3 regions of the Pseudoalteromonas sp. SR43-5 genome follow, and region 3 is predicted to be linked to each of the others. Evidence: predicted binding sites of a transcription regulator. Region 3 holds the regulator's gene; each other region holds the start of a gene.

Region 1 (7,275 bases), on a different contig from region 3:
TATTAGTTACGTAACTTACAAAGTTATCAGTGTTGTAAAATTCGCTATCAAGCGCGTAACCTAATTGGCGATTTTGACTTGCAACCATTTGCGGCACAAAGTTAATTAAAAAGTTACGCGTAGCTTCAAAATCACCTTCGCTCATACCATTTTTAATTAGCTTATCTAGCTCAAACAAGGCGGTACGTGTTGCAAAGTGCGCATCGTTATTAGAGCGAAGTGGGCGTAACCACACTTGAAATATTTGCTCTGAGCGCCCTAGGTTTGCATCTGGCTTGGTTTGAAACATACCACGTGGAAAGTATTCAATGTATGCGTAATCGCCATAGTTCATGCCGCGAGTTTCACGAATGCGCTCATATAAAAAGCTGTTAGAACTACGGTGCTCACCAAAGTACGAACGCACAAGCCAAAGGGCTGTCCAGTCTTCGCTACTTCTTATTGTATCAATAGGAAAACCAAACGATACAGCAGTCGATTGTGCCGATTTTTCTACAATAGTTGCATGATGACCTTTAAGCACTGGCGCATCAGGAATACTTAAACGGCTTTGCTCACCTTTTGGTAGCGTTGCAAAATCGCTCATCATTTTAGCTTTAAGGTTTGCAGGCAAAGCCCCAATTAAGCCAACCGTGAGTTTAGATTGCGTAAGCTCGCTGTTATAAAACGCTTTAACATCATCTAGCGTCAACGCTTCTAAATCCGAAATATCACCGTAGTTGTAACTTTCGTAAGGGTGATTGTTGTAAAGTGCACTGTATAGCACTTCTTTGCCTAGCTCTTCATCGTTAGATGCTTTTAAGCCTGATTTAATACCATCGATCATTTCTTTTTTAAGGCGTTTAAAGTCATCGTCTCTAAAGCCTGGGTTTAATAATTGATCGCTCACAAGTGAATACCACTGCGCTGCATTGTCTTTATGAATACGCCCTTGAAACGACAGCATTTCTTTATCTATTTGATAACCAAAGCTACCTGCAAGCGGATAAAGTGCTTTTTGAATATCTTTATAGCTTGTCGCCTCTGAGCCACCTTGTGCAAGCATAGCCGCAGTGAGCGCTGCAACACCTTTTTTGCCTTGAGGGTCGGCAGCCGCGCCGGTATTGAATAAAAAGTTAACATCGATTAATGGCGAGCTATTGGTTTTATCAAGTACTTTAAATACAGGTGCCGCAGGTGCTTGTTCAAGCTTTGCAGTAAGCGCATTTAAATTAACTTCTTGCTCAAAACCTGGGGCTTTATCAAGTGCCGACATTGTTAATGTGGTACGTGCCTTATCAGTAAAGTATTTATTAGCAACGGCTTTAATATCTGCGCTGGTGATGTTATCTGCCGATAGATACAGCTGGTTTATAACCTCAGGATCGCGCTCAAAATGCATGTAGCTGGCAAGGGTTGATGCAATCGCTTGCGACGAATCTAAGCCATTAATAAAGCTGTATTTAAGATTCGATTTTAAATCACTGAGCTTTTGCTCATCAACAAGCTCAGTGCGTGCTTTTGCATAAGTTCGATTAATGGCATCGCGCGCAGTGGCTAAATCGTCTGCGTTTTCTACTTTAACAAATACGTGTAATAAACCCGGATCTTTAGTCTCTGGGTTATAGGTAAACATTTGGCTGGCAATTTGTTTGTCGACCACTAGCTCTTGATATAAATCTGAATTACTAGAAAAATAAAGCTGTGAGATTAAATCAAGCGCCGCTCTGTCTTTTTTAGCAGGCTCCCACGCAGCGCCTTTGTACGATACGAGTAACCAATGCCCTGGTAGCGCTTCATCTTGCTGGTGTAAATATTTTGGTGCTTGTTGAACAGGTTCTGCTTTAATGTCAGCAACATAGTTACCCTTTTTCCAGCTGCCCCAATGCTTTTTAACCATTGCCATTGTTGCTTGTGGGTCTACATCGCCCACGATGACAAGTGACACATACTCAGGCTTATAAAACTTAGCAAAAAATTCTTTACCATAGGCCATTTGATCAGGCATGGCTTCTATGTCTTTAAAAAAGCCCATAGTGGTGTGTTTATACGTGTGCTTATCAAACGCTTCTTCGCGTACAGCGCTTAATAATTTACGAATTGGGCTCGCGTTGTTTTTTAAGTACTCACCTTTTACCGTTTGTGCTTCTGTTCTAAATTGCTCTTCGGTGTAGGTTAAGTTTTGAAAAATATCAGCTTCAAGCTCAAGTACTTTATCAAGATGCTGTTTTGAAAAGTTTAAATGGTAGTTTGTAAAATCGTTTGTTGTATAAGCGCGGTTATCAACACCTGAATTTTTTAATATGTCTGAGTACACATCTTCAGGGTATTTTTTTGAGCCTTTAAACATCATGTGTTCAAAAAAGTGAGCAAAGCCTGTTTTGCCCTCTTCAACTTCGTTACGCGATCCAACCGATACCGGAATTTGCAGCGACACTACATCAGGGTAATCGGTTTTAACAACCATGACACGTAAGCCGTTTTCTAGCTCTTCAATTAAGTAATCTTGTGAAAAAACACGGTCATCAGCTTTATTTACTTGTTCTTGTTGTGCTGTTGTCTGCGTGCTTTGGTTTTGTTGCATGGCGCAACCTGTTAACGCCAGCGATACCGCTAAGCTGGTTGCTAATAATTTAAATTTCATTGTTGTCCCTTTTTAAATTGAGCAAATTTGTTGTCAGATTTAACTCTTTAATTATGCCCCAAAGCCAATAAATATAAGAGCCCCAAGGGAATTTATTGTGTAAACAACTGTGTCAATTATAAATTATGGGAACAAGCACTATGAATAAACATCATGTTAATTGAAAAACTTTCATTAAATAAATCTATCTAGACGTCTAAATGGCTGCTATATTAAATCCATCAAAACAAACTTAGCTGGAATGAGGATTATGGCTTTATCACTAAAAGAGAAGATAGTGGACACCAATCAAGGTGTTTATCTTATTGGTACTACCCCGCCTAAAATTGGCACCGATAAAGCGCAATTAAAAACCATTGCAGAAAAGCTATTAGGTCGCTTACACGAAATTGAATACGACGGCGTGATAATTTACGACATTCAAGACGAAAGCAGCCGAACTAATCAAGACCGTCCATTTGCGTTTAAACAAACCGTTGATCCGCGTGAATACAGCCATTTACTTCGTAATTTATCTGCACAAGATGTAATTACTTATAAAAGTGTGGCGCAGCGTGGCGTAGGCGAATTTAAAGATTGGCTAAGTGAAACTAAAAACGACTACGATTTACAAAATGTTGTTTTAGTAGGTAGCCCATCATCGATAGGCGATATAAAGCTAAGCCTGCCAGATGCTTATAAAGCATTGGCTGAGCAATCAGATGATTTCTTTTTAGGTGGCGTTACGATTGCTGAACGCCATTCAAGTAAACGAAATGAGCACGAACGATTAATAGAAAAAACAGCACAAGGTTGTCAGTTTTTTATATCGCAAGCTGTTTACGATGCACAAGCGACTATAGAGCTAATTACTAGCTACGCACGTACATGTAAAGCGCAGGGTATTACACCACAACGTATTATATTAACGTTTACCCCGTGCGGCGGCGAAAAAACCTTAGAATTTATGCAATGGTTGGGTATCTCAGTGCCAGAGGCAACAAAATGGCGCATGCTTGATGCAGACAATACATTAAGCGAATCGGTCCGTATTTGCCGCGAAAACCTCGACTTAATACTTAAAAGCTGTGCGCATTTAGATGTACCGCTGGGCTTAAATATTGAAAGCTTAACAAACCGTAAAGAAGAAATTGATGCATCAATTAACTTATACCGTTTATTAAAAGCTATTATGGAATTAAACCTTGCTGAAAAGCTAATAGCTTAAAGGCTAGGTAAGAGCTAATTAACACCCTTCTTGGCAAGCCTCATGGCTTGCTTTTTTATGTCCGTACTTTGAAAAATAAATTAAGAAGTACAAGTAAAAATTTGCAGCTTAAGCTATTCATTGAAGCTATTTTTGGTTATTACTCTCAAGCCTTTTTAAGGCAAACCCCATAGAGGAGCACATAACACCAAAAATAAAACCTATCGCAGAAAAAACTAGCCAAGTTTTTGTGGCATGAGTCATGAGTCATGAGTCATGACGAACTTACTTTTATTATTGTGCTTTTTTAGCGAGTCTATACGCTTGTTTATTTTTATACATTGCGTGGTCTGCATCATTTAATAGCGCTTCAAATGGCTGCTTTTGTTTATTAGTAAAACTATAACCAATGCTGAGCGATAAATCGCAAACACCTTCTTTTAGTAAAGCATTTGTATACTCAGTCGAAATTTTATCCATAATGTAGTTAATTTTGCTTTTATCACTTAATTGCATTACTGCAACAAACTCATCACCACCTAAACGCCCTACTATGTCGGCATCCCTTAAATGGTTTTTTAGCGTATCTGCCAATATAATTAAGGCTTTGTCACCCACTTCATGTCCAAAGGTGTCGTTTAATTTTTTAAAGTCGTTTATATCTATAAACAAGCAACATACGTCGAAGCCCAAACGCAGTGCTAAATTAAGCTTTTGCTGAGCTAGTAAGTTAAGTGCTCGGCGATTATAAATATCTGTTAATGAGTCTAACATGGCTATTTCGCGCATTTGCTCATAGCTATACACAAGCGCTAGGTCGTCTTCAATTAAATCGCGTAGTTGCTCTATGAGCTCAAAGTATTCATCGGTATAGCTAGTTATTTTAGTGTCTTTTAAGCATAGCGTGCCAAACACTTCGCCTTCAGGCCAATGAATAGGTAAGCCTAACTAGGATTCAACACCGTCCTCAACTACTTCTGGGAGGGTGTTCCATGCATCGTTATTGCTTGCATCATTAACATATAAAATATTATTAGTTTCAGCGACGTGCCGACAAAAAAGAGGAGTTTGAGGGGGAAGTATCGGGTTGGTTTCAAAGCTTGAGCCACCTTCGTTATTTCTAATAACAACGCGATAGCCTTTGCTTGTTGCCTGAACTATATAACCAGACGGGGCTGAAAAAAGCCCCGTGATAAGGTCCATTGTTTTTTGCCATTTATGCAAAGATATTTGGCCATCAACACCAGAGAATGCCCATTTATCAGTTTCAAACATTAACTTTACCTCGGCTATTTAATAGCTCCAGTATAGGCAAAAAAGTAAACTAAAAGCTATTATTTACGACGTCTACTTGGCTCTCTTTTACCTGTAATGCGTTTTTTATCGCGATCTTTTCGAGATTTATTCGTATTTTTACGATTATCTTTGGGCTTTTTATTTAAGTCAGGCTCGTAACCTTCTAACCACTGCGGCGTTAAACGCGTATCGAGTAATACTTCAATTTCTTCTAGCAGCCATTGCTCATCAAGACTTACCAATGACATAGCAAGCCCTTGTTCACCAGCGCGGCCTGTACGGCCAATACGGTGCACATAATCCTCGGCAATGTACGGCAGTTCAAAATTAATTACGTATCTAAGTGTAGAAATATCTAAACCACGCGCAGCGACATCGGTTGCAACAAGTACGCGTGTAATACCCTCTTTAAAGTTTTGCAATGCACGGTCACGTGCGCCTTGCGATTTATCGCCATGGATTGATTCGGTTTTTAACCCATCTTTACACATTTCTTTAGCAAGCTGATCGGCCATTTGTTTTGTGCGCGTAAAAATAAGCACTTGGCGCCAGTTTTTCATGCCAATCATGTGCGATACAAGTTCGCGCTTACGGTCTTCATCTACAGCGTAAATAACTTGCTCTACTTCAACCGCAGCTGAGTTACGTTTATCAACTTCAATTAGCTCAGGGTTTTTAAGTAGTTTTTTACTGAGTTCAAACACGCTGTCATCAAACGTAGCTGAAAATAGTAAAGTTTGGCGATCGCCCGGGATATGTCGCAATATACGTCTAATTTCATCAATAAAGCCCATATCAAGCATGCGGTCGGCTTCGTCAAACACTAAAGAGTCTACGCTTGAAAGTACCACACTGCCTTTAACTATATGATCAAGTAAACGCCCTGGTGTTGCCACTATAACTTGTGCTGTTTTAAGTGCTTTTATTTGAGGGCCAATACTTGCACCACCATAGGCTAAGGCACCATTGATATTAGTGCCTTGTGCGTACTTTTCAAAGCTGGCAAATACTTGCTGAGCAAGCTCTCGTGTTGGCGTTAAAATTACAACGCGGGCAAGGCCTTGCTCATCTTTTTTAGGGGTATTTAAAAGCTTATGTAATAGAGGTAAAACAAAGGCGGCGGTTTTACCCGTACCTGTTTGCGCGCTGCCCATTACATCACTTCCGGCTAAAATAGGCGGAATAGTTTTAATCTGAATTGCGGTTGGTTGAGTGTAATTATTTTGCTCAATCGCTGTTAATAATAACGGGTCGAGATTAAGTGATGAGAACGTAGTGGCAGACATAGGCTTAGCTTTAAAATAACAAAGAGCACTATTGTACGCATATTACTGTACTGCGTAAATTAACCAGTCCAGAAAAGTATTTAATCGTGATTGCTCTCTTTCGCTTTAGCGCTAAAATAATAAAAAAGGCGCTAAATAACCGTTGTATTTAGCGCCTTTTATAATTTGCTGTAGCTTTAAGCTGGCTTTAGTGTCGCTTTACGTTCGTTGTAAAACGCTATTAAATCGTCAACTGTTGCTTGGCAGTATTCGCGAATACCCGAAACCACCATGTGCTTTTCACCACTACCCACTTTAACGCCGTTTTCTAACAGGTTAAAACGTAGTGTAATTTTTCCGCGCTTACCAGTGTACTCAAAGCTTGGCTCTGCAAATTCAAGTACTGGCGCTATTATATCAAGGTTATCAAGATTAATAAGCATTGATTCGTAAATTACCATCGGACGAGCAGGGTTTATCATTACCTCTTGCTTGCCCATTAATGGGATAATTACATGCGGAAAGGTAGTACCAGAAAACTCAACATAATTTTTTATTAGACTATTAGTTAGTGCTGGGCACTGGCTGGTTTTACCGCTGCGCTTTACCTTTAAAATTACTTTTTCGCCATTGGTAACATCAAACTCTTCTGCTCCCTCAGGGAAATGTAGTTTGGTGTTTTCATCAACCATACCGGCAAAAGTAAATTCCATTTGTTCACTAATACCGTAGCGGTCTAGTACCAATGAAAAAAGTAAGTCTCCTGGCGCGCAAAACTTTTTGGCATCTTTGTCATGAAGTGGATTGTAATCATCAGCAACGCATTTAGCGAAGCGACAACCCTGCTCACGAGAGATAGAAACATAATCAGCATGCTGCTGAAAAAAAGGACTTAACATAGTTTG
Region 2 (7,275 bases), on a different contig from region 3:
CCAAACATCATAATGTCGATTAGAGTGATAGAGTATTTCATAAACACCAATAAAAGTAATAGCAAGAGCAGAAAATGTGATTAATATAAATTTTTTCCTATTCCAAAAATCCTTAATTTTACCCCTCAAAACAGCTAATCCTTATTTTTAAAAAACTTACGAATTCACTCGAAAATTAGGTAACTAAAAAATTATATTTAGCTCCTAAACATAGTAGTTTCCAATTACTACAACTAGACCATTACTTTATAGGAACTCCTAACCGTTTACCTAATATTAATCCAGTCCAAGAAAAAAACTAATCACACTTGAATAGCCATATTATATGAATTCAATCGGTCGCCCTTATGCAAGTTAATAAAAAAACGAGCCACATTGGACTCGTTTTTTGTTTTAACTAATAGCTAGAAACTAACCGTTTCGCTCTACTCCGGATCATACCCCAAGTTAGGCGATAGCCAACGTTCAGCTTCTTCAAGCGTCATATTGGTTCGCTTAGCGTAGTCTTCTACCTGATCCTTTTGCACAGCGGCTACTGCGTAGTATTTAGCCTCAGGGTGTGAGAAGTACCAACCCGAAACAGCAGCACCTGGCCACATGGCGTACGAGCTAGTTAGCTGCATACCAATGCGCTTTTCGGTATCGAGCAACTGCCAAATTTTCTTTTTCTCGGTGTGCTCTGGGCACGCTGGGTAACCTGGCGCTGGGCGAATACCTTGGTAGTTTTCGCGTATTAGCTCATCGTTTGCTAGGTTTTCGTCTGGTGCAAAACCCCAATACTCTTTACGTACTTTTTCATGTAAGTATTCTGCAAACGCTTCGGCGAGCCTATCGGCAACGGCTTTAACCATTATTTTGTTGTAATCGTCTTGCTGCGCGTCAAACGCATTTGCTAAGTCGTCTTCTTCTAGGCCGCCCGTTACTGCAAACGCGCCAAAGTAATCAGGCGTGCCTTTGGGTGCTATGTAGTCGGCTAGGCAATAATTAGCAAAGTCAGTTTTTTCGGTTTGCTGGCGTAAATGGCATGAAGTAGTTAATACTTCTTTGCGTGTTTCGTCGGTGTATATTTCTATGTCATCACCCACGCGGTTAGCCGGGAATAAACCAATTACACCAAGTGGTTGCAAACTGCCTGCTTTTTCAAGGTCGTCTAACATATCTTTAGCGTCTTTAAATAAGCTTTGCGCTTGCTCGCCTACTACTTCATCGTCCATTATGCGCGGGTATTTACCGGCAATTGACCACGTCATAAAGTATGGCGTCCAATCTATGTATTTACGCAAAGTCGCGATTGATACATTTTTAAACTCGGTCACGCCCAGCTTTTTAGGCACTGGTGGTGTGTAGTTATCCCAATCAAGCTTTGCTGCGTTATCGCGTGCGCGCTGGATAGTAACAGGCTTAGAGCGTGGTTTTTTACGCGCTTGTTGCTCGCGTACTTTTACATATTCAGCTTTAGTTTTAGCTAAAAAGTCAGGTTTAATGTCTTTTGATAATAAGTTTGAAACCACACCAACTGCACGGCTTGCGTTATTTACATATACAACGCCTTTGTCATATTGCGGCTCAATTTTTACTGCTGTGTGCGCTTTAGAGGTAGTTGCACCACCAATAAGTAGCGGCAGTTCAAAACCACGGCGTTTCATTTCTTTTGCTACGTGCACCATTTCGTCAAGCGATGGGGTAATTAAGCCCGATAAACCAATAATATCGGCTTTTTCGTCGATGGCGGTTTGCAGTATTTTATCGGCAGGTACCATTACGCCTAAATCAATAACTTCGTAGTTATTACACTGTAGTACCACGCCTACAATATTTTTACCTATGTCGTGTACGTCGCCTTTTACGGTCGCCATCACTATTTTACCATTGGTTGAACCTTCTTCTTTTTCGGCTTCAATAAATGGGTCTAGGTAGGCTACGGCTCGTTTCATTACGCGCGCCGATTTAACCACTTGTGGTAAAAACATTTTACCTGCGCCAAATAAATCACCTACCACGTTCATGCCATCCATTAACGGCCCTTCAATTACGTGAATAGGTTTATCGGCAGCATCGCGGCACTCTTCGGTATCTTCATCTATAAAGGTAGTAATGCCTTTTACAAGCGCGTGCTCAAGGCGTTTTTCAACAGGCCATGTGCGCCATTCTAAATCTTCTACTCGCTCGGCTTGTGCCATACCAGAGTATTTTGGTGCAAGCTCTACTAAACGCTCGCCTGCACCTGGGTCTGTGTTAAGTATTACGTCTTCAACGGCTTTACGAAGCTCTTCTGGGATGTCGTCGTAAACGGCGAGTTGCCCTGCATTTACAATGCCCATATCCATACCCGCTTTTATGGCGTGGTATAAAAATACCGAGTGAATAGCTTCACGTACTGGGTTATTACCCCTAAATGAAAACGATACATTTGACACCCCGCCCGACACTTTACAGTGCGGTAAGTTTTGTTTAATGCGGCGTGTGCCTTCAATAAATTCTACTGCGTAGTTGTCGTGCTCTTCTATACCGGTGGCTACGGCAAATATATTAGGGTCGAATATAATATCTTCTGGTGGAAAACCAATGTCTTCTACTAATATTTTGTAGCTGCGGGCACATATTTCATATTTGCGGTCTGCTGTATCAGCTTGCCCGTCAGTATCAAACGCCATTACAACGGCAGCTGCACCAAAACGTTTTATTATTTTAGCTTGGCGAATAAACGGCTCTTCGCCCTCTTTTAGCGATATAGAGTTAACAATGGCCTTACCTTGAATACACTTTAGGCCTGCTTCTATTACTTCCCATTTAGAGGAGTCGACCATAATGGGTACGCGTGAAATATCAGGCTCTGAGGCTATTAAGTTTAAAAACTTAACCATCGCGGCTTTTGAGTCCAACATGGCTTCGTCCATGTTTATATCAATAACCTGTGCGCCATTTTCTACTTGTTCGCGGGCCACTGTTAGCGCGGCTTCAAAGTCTTCTTCCATGATTAAACGTTTAAACATGGCAGAACCGGTTACATTGGTACGTTCGCCGACATTAGTAAATACTGCTATTTGTTGGGTCATGTTGGCTCCTTAATTTAAGTTACAGGCTTCAAGGCCTGATAAACGCATGCGTACTTCAAGCTCTGGCAATTGGCGTGGTTTAACGCCCGCTAGACCTTTTGCAAAAGCACGAATATGCGCAGGCGTGGTGCCACAACATCCACCTACTATATTAATAAAGCCCGATTTACCCCAATCGATAATTTCGGCTGCCATTTCAGGCGCTTCTAAGTCGTATTCACCAAACTCATTAGGCAAGCCCGCATTAGGGTGTACCGATGTAAAGGTTTCGCACACGCGCGAAAGCTCTTCTACATATTGGCGCAGTAAATCAGGGCCAAGCGCGCAGTTTAAACCAATCGAAATAGGCTTAATATGGCGAATAGAGTTATAAAATGCTTCGGTTGTTTGCCCAGAAAGCGTACGGCCAGAAGCGTCAGTAATAGTGCCCGAGATCATAACTGGTAATGTGCGCCCTGCTTGTTCAAAGGCTTCTTCTACACCAAACGAGGCGGCTTTTGCATTAAGCGTGTCGAATATAGTTTCGATTAGTATTAAATCGGCGCCGCCTTCCATTAATGCAAGGGTAGACTCTACATACGCAGTAACTAGCTTATCAAAAGTAACGTTTCGGTAACCCGGATCGTTTACGTCTGGCGAAATTGAACACGTTTTAGATGTCGGCCCTAAAACACCGGCTACATAGCGCGGTTTTTCTGGCGTTTTAGCCGTAAATTCATCGCAAATTGCGCGTGCTAATTTAGCCGACTCTAGGTTTATTTCACGGCTTAGGTTTGCCATGTCGTAATCTTCCATCGAAATAGTGGTCGAGTTAAACGTGTTGGTTTCGATAATATCGGCGCCCGCTGATAAAAAACCACGATGAATATCAGTGATTAAGTCGGGCTTGGTTAGGCTTAATAAATCGTTATTACCTTTAATTAATACATGCCAGTCTTTAAAACGCTCTCCGCGATAGTCTTCTTCTTCTAGCTTATGATCTTGGATCATGGTGCCCATTGCGCCATCTAAAATTAAAATGCGTTCTTTTAATGCGGCACTTATTTCGGCTTGCTTATTATTTGTAGGCGCGTTATTCGGCATAGTTGTTAGTCCTCACGTCTTGGCTAACTAAATTAATATCATACGGTGTGGTTTGGTACACGTAGTAATTTAACCAGTTCGAAAAAAGTAAAAAAGCATGGCTTTGCCACGTTTTTGAAGGTTGTTTGGTTGCATCGTCATCCGGAAAGTAATTTTCGGGCTTTGGTGCATTAGGGCTTTTTTTACAATCGCGCTCGTATTCTGCTTTTAGCGAGTCGGCGTCGTACTCTGGGTGGCCGGTTATAAACACTTGGCTACCCGATTTATTTTTAAGTAAGTAAGCCCCTACTCGCTCAGAACCTGCCAGTACAACGAGTTCTTCACAGGCATTTATTTTATTTATATCAATGTGGCCGTAGCGTGAGTGCGGTACTAAAAAGGTATCGTCGAATCCACGAGTCAGTGCACCGTGATCAAAATAACACTGGTGAGTAAATACGCCACACAGTTTATCGTCTTTTAAATCACGCTTTAAATTGTAACGATGATATAACGCTGCATGCGCTGCCCAACACGAAAATAACGTAGAGGTAACGTGTTGCTCAGCCCAATCAATAATGACTTTTAGCTCATCCCAATACGCTACATCGTCGTATTCTAAATGCGCAAGTGGCGCACCGGTTACTATTAATGCATCGTAATTGTTGTCTTTAACCTCAGAAAAGTAACGGTAAAAGGTATCAAGGTGCTCTTCTGAGTTGCTGCTACTGCGGTGAGTGTCGAGGCGCAGTAGTTCTACGTTTACTTGCAAAGGCGAATTGGCAAGTAAGCGAATAAACTGAACTTCGGTTTCTACTTTATTAGGCATCAAGTTTAAAATAGCCAAACGCATTGGGCGTATTTCTTGCGTTTTTGCACGACTTTTTGGCATTACAAATACGTTTTCTTGACGTAAACGTGCAATTGCCGGCAACTCGTCTTTTACTGTAATTGGCATACTTTACTCCTGCTCATAAAAACCGAGGCTTAATTATGAACTGAAAGTAAAAAATATCAACCTCTAGATGTATAGATGTCCAGATGAAATTTATTCATGATTTTATACTTTACGTACAAGCATGCTTTGGTGCTTTAAAACCCGCCATTCGTTGACTGTTTCACCCGTCAGCCACTACAATACAACATTGAAATTTTTATTATTATTTGAAGGCTTTCCTCCATGGTTTTACCTGATAAATTTATATTCTCGATGAGTCGAGTATCTAAGGTTGTGCCACCTAAGCGCACTATCTTAAAAGATATTTCGTTGCACTTTTTTCCTGGCGCTAAAATTGGTGTGCTTGGTTTAAACGGTTCTGGTAAATCTACGTTACTGCGTATTATGGCCGGTGTTGACCAAGATTTTGAAGGTGATGCACATCCTCAGCCTGGTACTAAAATTGGTTATTTACCGCAAGAACCTGTTTTAGACGAAAGTAAAACAGTACGTGAAACTGTTGAAGAAGCTGTTGGCGAAGTTAAACATGCACTTAAACGTCTTGACGAAGTGTATAACGAATACGCCATGGAAGACGCTGACTTTGACGCACTTGCAAAAGAGCAAGGCGAGCTTGAAGCTGTTATTCAGGCGCACGATGGTCATAACATCGACAACGTTTTAGAACGCGCAGCTGATGCACTTCGCCTGCCAGAGTGGGATGCTAAAATTGAGCACCTTTCAGGTGGTGAGCGTCGCCGTGTTGCTATATGTCGATTATTACTTGAAAAACCAGACATGCTTATCCTTGATGAACCTACTAACCACTTGGATGCTGAGTCGGTTGCATGGTTAGAGCGCTTCTTACACGATTACGAAGGCACTGTTGTGGCTGTAACGCATGACCGTTACTTCCTTGATAATGTAGCTGGTTGGATATTAGAGCTTGACCGTGGTGAAGGTATTCCATGGGAAGGTAACTACTCTTCTTGGCTTGAACAAAAAGATGCGCGCTTACAGCAAGAACAAAAATCTGAAAAAGCACGTCAAAAATCAATTGCGCAAGAACTTGAATGGGTTCGTTCAAACCCTAAAGGTCGTCAAGCTAAGTCAAAAGCACGTATGGCTCAGTTTACTGAAATGCAGCAGTCTGATTACCAAAAACGTAACGAAACTAACGAGATGTTTATCCCACCTGGTCCGCGTTTAGGTGACCAAGTACTTGAAGTAACTAATCTTCGTAAGAGTTTTGGCGATCGCGTTTTAATTGATGACTTAAGCTTTAGCATGCCAAAAGGTGCCATTGTGGGCATTATTGGCGCGAATGGCGCGGGTAAATCAACGCTGTTTAAAATGATAAGCGGTGAGCAAACGCAAGACAGCGGTAACATCAGCGTTGGCGAAACAGTACACCTAGCTACTGTTGATCAGTTCCGCAACGGTATGGACGAAAGCAAAACTGTTTTCCAAGAAATATCAGACGGACAAGACGTACTGAAAATTGGTAACTTTGAGTTCCCAAGCCGAGCATATGTAAGTCGCTTTAACTTTAAAGGTAACGATCAGCAAAAGTTTGTTAAAGACCTATCAGGTGGTGAGCGTAACCGTTTACACCTTGCTAAGTTATTAAAAGCTGGCGGCAATGTGTTACTACTCGATGAGCCAACCAATGACTTGGACGTTGAAACACTACGTGCACTGGAGAACGCTATTTTAGAGTTCCCAGGTTGTGTAATGTGTATCTCGCATGACCGTTGGTTCCTTGACCGTATCGCTACACATATTTTAGATTACCGTGATGAAGGTCAAATTAACTTCTTTGATGGTAACTACACTGAATATGAAGAGTGGCTTAAAAAGACCCTAGGCGCTGAGGCAACTCAGCCTAAACGTATTAAGTACAAAAAAATTGGCTAAAAATATTGGTTAATTTTATGTTTGTATAACTTAAGCCCTGCACTTTGCAGGGCTTTTTTATGTCACCAGCATTACAGGAGCACATCTTGCTAGCATGTAGAGAATTACCCGCTATGCTTAATTTATTATAAAAACAGTAAGGCTAAATTAGGTTATGCAAAATCGTCGACAGTTTTCTCGTGTGCTATTTTCAACTAACGCTCTGTTATGTTTTGATAGCCAACAGTATCCGTGTAAATTACTCGATCTATCGTTACATGGCGCGTTGGTTACTAATTGTGATGCATTTATTGGCAGCCACAA
Region 3 (7,275 bases):
CTGCATAACGTAAGGACCTTTTTGCTCAAGTTCTTTCACTTCAACTTGAATCTCGTGGTTTCTAATTTCTTTAATAAACTCTGGTGTGCGTGGAATAACCACTTCTACTTTTGCGGGCGCAGTGGGGTTTGCTTGTTTTTCGACAAGTTTTGGATCTGCATTACTTTTAATAAACCATAATGTATAAGCAAAACCACCGACGAGTAAGATGGCTATGACAGCTAAAAGAATAGGAAATGGTTTTTTAGCGGGTGCGTTTTTTTTACTGTTTCTGCCTGCAGGCTTTTTGTTAATATAATCGTGCTGTGCCATGGTGTTATTTTGGCCTTAACCTAAATCATGTCTATAGGGTCTACGTCTAAGCTCCAGCGTACTTTTTGTGCAAGTTTACTTGAACTTAAATAATCAACCATTTGCGCAAGGTACTGATGTAATATGCGACGATCTTGCGCTTGAATATGTAATTGAAAACGATACATACCTGCGACTTTTTCAAGTGGAGCAGGGATCGGACCGAGCAATTGTATACCAGATACCCCATTCACAGGAACCAAATCCGTCAAAAAATCGACGACTAGCTTAATGCTGTGTCCTTGTGCACGGACAATAGCCATATTTGTAATGGGTGGTAAGTCTGCATCATCGCGTTCACTCAGTGCAAAGCGAGCAAAGTCTTGGTAACCATTATTAACTAAGTCTTGTAAAAGCGGGTGTTCTGGAAAGTGTGTTTGTAATAATACTTGCCCAGGCTCCCCTGAACGCCCAGCTCGCCCCGCGACTTGAGTAACTAACTGTGCTAAATGCTCTGTTGCCCTAAAGTCGCATGAGTATAAACCGCTATCTACGTCTAAAATTATAACAAGGCTTACATCTGCAAAGTGATGGCCTTTGGCAAGCATTTGTGTGCCAACTAAAATGCGTGCACCGCCTAGGTTTATTTCATCTAGTGCTTTTTCAAGGCTGCCTTTACGGCGAGTTGAATCGCGGTCTATGCGAGTAACGGGTGTATCTGGAAACTCGGTCGATAAAAACTCTTCAATTTGCTCTGTACCTTTGCCATTTGGAAATATTTGCGTACTTCCACAATCAGGACATTGGTGAGGAACAGGGTATTGATCGCCACAGTGATGACAAATCATTTGCCCAATCGCTTTATGAAATGTGGCGCTGGTACTGCAGCGTTTACATTCACTTAGCCAGCCACATTCATGGCAAATAAGAGTGGGTGAAAAACCTCGGCGATTTAAAAAAACCATAACCTGTTTACCGCGATTTAAGTGTTGGCGCATAGTTGCAAGGCTTGCATGTGCAATACCTGCTTGGTCGGGTTGGCCTTTCATATCGAGTAACTTAAATTGGTTATCTGTCGCAGTTTGCGCGCGCTCGGTTAAACTTAGTAGCTGATATTTGTTATTAATTGCTTTGTGAAGTGTTTCAAGTGCGGGTGTAGCACTGCCTAATATAAGTGGTATTTTATGCTGAAAAGCTCTGTATGCGGCCAAATCACGAGCATGGTAACGAAGGGTATCTTGTTGCTTAAATGATGAATCGTGCTCTTCATCGACAACTATCATACCGAGTTTTAAAAATGGCAGAAAAATACTCGAACGTGTGCCTATAACTATTGCACAACTGCCTTTTTCGCAAAAACGCCATGTTTGCAATCGCTCGTTGTCGGTAAGGGCTGAATGCCAAAGCATAATGGGTGTATCAGGAAAGCGGCGACGAAAACGGTTTACAGTTTGTGGCGTTAAGCCTATTTCTGGCACTAATACTAATGCTTGCTCGCCACGTTTTAATACTTCTTCTAGGCACTGTAAATACACTTCTGTTTTACCACTGCCAGTTACGCCCTCTAATAAAAAGCTGCTAAATCCATTGCTTTGATTTATTGCTGTACAGGCAACCGCTTGTTCTTTATTAAGTACAGGTTTACTACCGACAGTTGGTGCAACGCTTTGCCATTGGTTATCGTGTTCAATAGTTTGCGTAATGAGTTCTTTATCTATTAGGCTATCTATTGTTTTTTTACTAAAGCCAAGAGCTTTTAATTCGGTTAACGATGATTTCCCCGATTGCGACAACTGCTTTAATAAATTGAGTTGTGTTTTGGCTTTTAATGACGGTACTTTTGAGCCTTTTTCTGTCAGAGCAACCATGTTAATACTGGTTTTATCTGGCGATTCACCTTGGCGAAGTGCACTCGGTAGCGCTATGTGAATAGTTTCGCCTAAGGGATAGCAATAATAGCGGGCAGTAAAGCTAAGGAGTTCTAAATGTTGGGCGCTTAAAATAGGGGTGTCGTCTATTACCTCTATAATATTCTTAATTTTATCTAAAGGGACGTCGGTACTGTTTTTAATACCCAGAACAACAGCTACTTTTTTTTGATTACCAAAAGGTACTAAAACCCGCATGCCCGGTAGTATGGGTGTTGATAAGCCACTGAGCTGCTCTTCTATTTTATAATCAAAGGTGCGTGGAAGCGGGACTTTAATAGCAACTTCAACAAAACTCATAACAACTCAACCCGTAAAATTAATGCTGTAATGTACTAAAAATACCGCTAAAAACCTACTAGCAATAGTACTTGAGAAAGAGATTGTTCACTTTTTTAGCGAAAAGATAAATAAATACTTGTGCAGGGGAAGGTTGTTGGATAAAATCCGCCACCAACAAATTTGTTTTAACGACGTATGGTGCCAGACTTCGGGTTTGGAGAGCGATGCGGCCTTAACTAGAGGTTCCTATGAAAGAAGGTATTCACCCTAAGTACGAAGTAATTTCTGCAACATGTTCATGCGGAAACAAATTCGAAACTAGCTCAACTCTTTGTAAAGACATTCACTTAGACGTATGTTCTGCGTGTCACCCGTTTTACACTGGTAAGCAAAAGATTTTAGACACTGGCGGCCGTGTTGATCGCTTCAACAAGCGCTTCGGTGCACTTAGCAGCAAGAAGTAATTATTGCTGTTTAGTTAAAAAAAGCACCTTAGGGTGCTTTTTTTGTGTCTAAAATTTACCACTTCTTATCTTATTTAGCTTGCTCGAGCTACATCACACCTTGCATAACTATTTCCTATTCTTATTCTGAGTATGCATAAACCTTTGCAGACAAATTGATAGATATTCTCTATATTTTAAATAGTACAAATTTTAACTAGGTTGATAAAAGTAGCTAACGTGGGCTTATCTGTTTTTAAAGTAGTGTAGTAGGCTGTTATTTTAAGTTTATGATGATACGTTAAACATACATTTTTTTAATATTTTAATAGACATAAACGCACCTCAAAACTTACTTTTTTGGTGAATTTTTATTTATCAAATGTTTATATAATCCTGCAAAGTTACTGAAAAACCTCTTAAAATTAAAGGATATAGCATATAACAGGATAGACCTGATATTGCTTGGAATTTAAAAATAATAAGGGTATCGTACCCCAAGACTCCACCTCTCACTTTAACTTAAATTGCAGGATACCATCGCGTTATGTCTGACTTTCGTGAACAAGCACTACATTATCACTCACATCCCGTACCTGGTAAAATTAGCATTGAGCTAACAAAACCAGCTGAAACAGTTCAAGACTTAGCCCTAGCTTATAGCCCAGGTGTCGCTGAGCCTGTACGTGAAATTGCCGCAGATCCTGCAAATGCATATAAATATACCGGTAAGGGTAACATGGTTGCGGTTATCACTAATGGTACTGCAATTTTGGGCTTGGGTAATTTAGGTCCTTTAGCGTCTAAACCAGTAATGGAAGGCAAGGCGTTATTGTTTAAACGTTTTGCAGGGCTTGATTCTATTGATATTGAAGTAAAGCACAAAACAACAGAAGACTTTATTAACACGGTTGCCAATATTGCTGACACATTCGGTGGTATTAACCTTGAAGATATTAAAGCACCAGAGTGTTTTGAAATTGAAAAAGCATTAATAGAGCGTTGTAGCATTCCTGTTTTTCATGACGACCAACACGGCACCGCCATTGTTACGGCTGCCGGCATGTTAAATGCACTAGAAGTACAAGGTAAATCAATTGAAGATGCAATAATTGTATGTTTAGGTGCAGGCGCTGCTGCAGTTGCGTGTATGGAACTGTTAATTAAGTGTGGTGCACTGCGTGAACACATTTATATGCTTGACCGCAAAGGTGTTATTCATACTCGTCGCGATGATTTAAATGAATATAAACAGCTTTTTGCTAACAATACCGATAAACGCACATTGCAAGATGTAATTGCAGATGCTGATGTGTTTGTTGGTGTTTCGGGTCCTAACTTGTTAGCTGCCGAAGATTTAAAACTAATGGCAAAAAAACCGGTCGTGTTTGCATGTTCAAACCCAGATCCAGAGATCGATCCTGCACTTGCTCACGGCGCACGCAACGATTTAATTATGGCAACAGGGCGCTCTGATTACCCTAACCAGGTTAACAATGTTTTATGTTTCCCGTTTATTTTCCGTGGTGCACTTGATGTACGTGCAAGCGCGATTAACGATGAAATGAAAATTGCTGCAGTTGAGGCTATTCGTAGTATTGCCAAAGAGCCTGTACCTGCAGAAGTTTTAAAAGCCGCAGGCGTAGATAAGCTAGAGTTTGGTGCGCAGTACATTATTCCAAAACCAATGGATCCGCGTTTACTACCGCGTATAGCTAAAGCTGTAGCACTTGCTGCGGTAGAGTCGGGTGTTGCGCAAATTGACTTGCCTGAAAATTATATGGCGTAATATATAACGCTTAAACAAAAAAACCTCAGCAATGCTGAGGTTTTTTGATTAAAAAGGTAACGATTTATTCTTCGTTTAAAATAGGCACTTCTAAACCCATTTCTTGCATTATCTTTTTAACTTCTTCTGGTACTTTTTCTGCGTTGTCTTTACGTAGGTCATCGTCATTTGGTAAAGGTTGGCCAGTAAATGCATGCAAAAACGCCTCACATAGCAATTCACTATTTGTTGCATGGCGAAGGTTGTTGATTTGACGACGCGTACGCTCATCCGTTAAAACTTTTAATACATTTAGCGGGATCGAAACGGTGATCTTTTTAACTTGCTCTGATTTTTTCCCGTGTTCTGCGTATGGGTGAATATACTCACCATTCCATTTAGCCATAAGATGTATCGTTGCCTCAGATTATTAATTTCTCACACGGTATAAAAAGCGTGTAAATATGCGTGAAATTCTATCGATTTAAAAAAGATAGTCAAATAATAGATACCGATCTATCTTAATAAGCCTATTTGGGATGTAAAAATAAGCTCACTTTTGTGAGCTAAAATGTGGTACTAGCAAACGCCTTACCTAACTTTAGCCATCTAGAGCTTTAAAACCCTTTGACTTATTAAAACGGATAACTTACTCTTTTAGACGTCTAAACATCCAAATTAATCAGGTGACGAATATGAGCGAAAAAAACAAAGCGACCATTGCTGTACGTAACGGCGTTGATGCTGATAAACATCATGGTGCAGTGGTGCCGCCAATTTATTTATCAACGACTTATTCGTTTGCCGACTTTGATACTAAGCGTGAGTATGATTATGGCCGCAGTGGTAACCCTAATCGTGATATTTTAGCAGAGACGCTTGCTAAGCTTGAAGGTGGCGCTCGTGGCATAATTACGGCCACTGGTATGGCTGCCGTGCATTTAGCTACTCAGCTACTTAACAGTGACGACACGTTAGTAATTCCACATGATTGTTATGGTGGAAGCTATCGTTTATTTACATCGTTACAAAAACGCGGACTATTGAAGCTTGAAGTATTAGATTTAACAAAAGAAAAAAGCCTTCAACAAATTTTAGCAATTAAACCTAAGCTTATTTGGATAGAGACTCCAAGTAACCCAGTACTTCGTTTAACCGATATTAAAGCGGTTACCGATGTTGCTAAGCAATGCGGTGCATTGGTTGCCGCAGATAACACGTTTTTGTCTCCTGCCTTACAAAACCCTATTAAGTTTGGTGTAGATATTGTGGTGCATTCAACTACTAAATATATTAACGGGCACTCAGATGTAGTGGGCGGCGCTGTTATTGCTGCAACACAAGAGCTTGGTGATGAGCTTGCTTGGTGGGCAAATAATATTGGTATTACGGGCGCTCCTTTTGATAGTTATTTAACGCTTCGTGGTCTACGTACTTTAAATGTGCGCTTAAGGCAGCACCAAGAAAATGCGCTAGCAATAGCTGAGTACCTTGAAAGCTCCAATTTTGTAAGCCAAGTTTACTATCCTGGACTTGAGTCGCATCCTCAACATGAACTTGCTAAAGCACAACAACTTGGCTTTGGTGGCATGGTTAGTTTTGATATTAAAGGCGATATAAACGACGCGGCAGCATTTTTAACTAGCCTTAAAACGTTTAGTTTAGCTGAGTCACTAGGTGGCGTAGAGAGCTTAATTTGTCACCCTGCAACTATGACGCACGCAGGTATGGAGGCAAAGGCACGTTTAGAAGCGGGTGTGGGCGATACGCTTATTCGTATTTCGGTTGGGATTGAAGATATACACGATTTAATAGCTGACTTTGAACGAGTATTTGAACTTGTAAAACCAGGGCAAAATAAAAATGTTGGCCGTGTAGGCAAAGGTGCTGGCACTTCTGGTGGAAACGTTAAATTAAGTGCAGCCCGTCCAGCGCTTTGGTAATTAATACCAATCCGCAATAATACCTAATCAATTTGAGGGATTAAACCGCACGATAACATCGTTAAAAATTCCTAATATAGAACAACTAAATAACGAAATTTTTGCCTTGTTATCGATACGGTTTTCTTACCTCAAAATAGACAACTTAATTAAGCGAATTGGTATAAATATGGTCAATTGTGTACATAAATTTGGTGGTTCAAGCTTAAGCTCTAGTGAGCGCTATCAAAGCGTAGCTAAAATAATTATTGGGCATACTCAGCCGGGCGACTGTGTTGTGGTGTCTGCTGCAGGTAAAACTACAGATACACTTGTGTCGTTGTGGCAAAGTTATCAGCTGCAAGACACGCAAGCTGTCGCTGATATTTTACTGCAGTTAAATAACCATCAAAGCGATTTAATTGAGCAGTTATTACAAGCTGATTTAAAGCGCTGCGCACTTAGAACACTAAATACCGAGCTTAGTAATATTGCAGAACTTGCTCAAGCTGAGCAGCTAAAAGAGGCTGCGTTACTTGCGCACGGGGAACTGTGGTCAGCACGTTTACTCGCTACTTATTTACAGCAGCTAAATATTGAGGCGTGTGCTCAAGATGCCCGTAGTCTTTTTACCTTAAACG

The links. The regulator MetJ, encoded in region 3, represses methionine synthesis genes. The targets are predictions, from matches to a motif close to TAGACGTCTAGACGTCTA.
Positions count from the first base shown of each region.
Region 1: the regulator MetJ is predicted to act here: its motif matches at 2,813-2,830, upstream of H5090_RS11070 (methylenetetrahydrofolate reductase).
Region 2: the regulator MetJ is predicted to act here: its motif matches at 5,141-5,158, upstream of metA (homoserine O-succinyltransferase).

Region 1 covers NZ_JACJEA010000016.1:43,036-50,310, forward strand. The annotation lists gene H5090_RS11065 (pitrilysin family protein) at 1-2,623, opposite strand, end outside; gene H5090_RS11070 (methylenetetrahydrofolate reductase) at 2,874-3,830, shown strand; gene H5090_RS20875 (GGDEF domain-containing protein) at 4,104-4,724, opposite strand; gene H5090_RS20880 (hypothetical protein) at 4,758-5,084, opposite strand; gene H5090_RS11080 (DEAD/DEAH box helicase) at 5,144-6,391, opposite strand; gene H5090_RS11085 (DUF3581 domain-containing protein) at 6,568-7,269, opposite strand.
Region 2 covers NZ_JACJEA010000004.1:28,640-35,914, forward strand. The annotation lists gene H5090_RS03445 (hypothetical protein) at 1-129, opposite strand, end outside; gene metH (methionine synthase) at 426-3,056, opposite strand; gene H5090_RS03455 (homocysteine S-methyltransferase family protein) at 3,066-4,139, opposite strand; gene metA (homoserine O-succinyltransferase) at 4,129-5,076, opposite strand; gene ettA (energy-dependent translational throttle protein EttA) at 5,299-6,972, shown strand; gene H5090_RS03470 (PilZ domain-containing protein) at 7,127-7,275, shown strand, end outside.
Region 3 covers NZ_JACJEA010000029.1:18,206-25,480, reverse strand. The annotation lists gene H5090_RS15955 (SPOR domain-containing protein) at 1-312, opposite strand, end outside; gene priA (primosomal protein N') at 333-2,519, opposite strand; gene rpmE (50S ribosomal protein L31) at 2,750-2,965, shown strand; gene H5090_RS15940 (malic enzyme-like NAD(P)-binding protein) at 3,492-4,733, shown strand; gene metJ (met regulon transcriptional regulator MetJ) at 4,798-5,118, opposite strand; gene metB (cystathionine gamma-synthase) at 5,408-6,655, shown strand; gene metL (bifunctional aspartate kinase/homoserine dehydrogenase II) at 6,825-7,275, shown strand, end outside.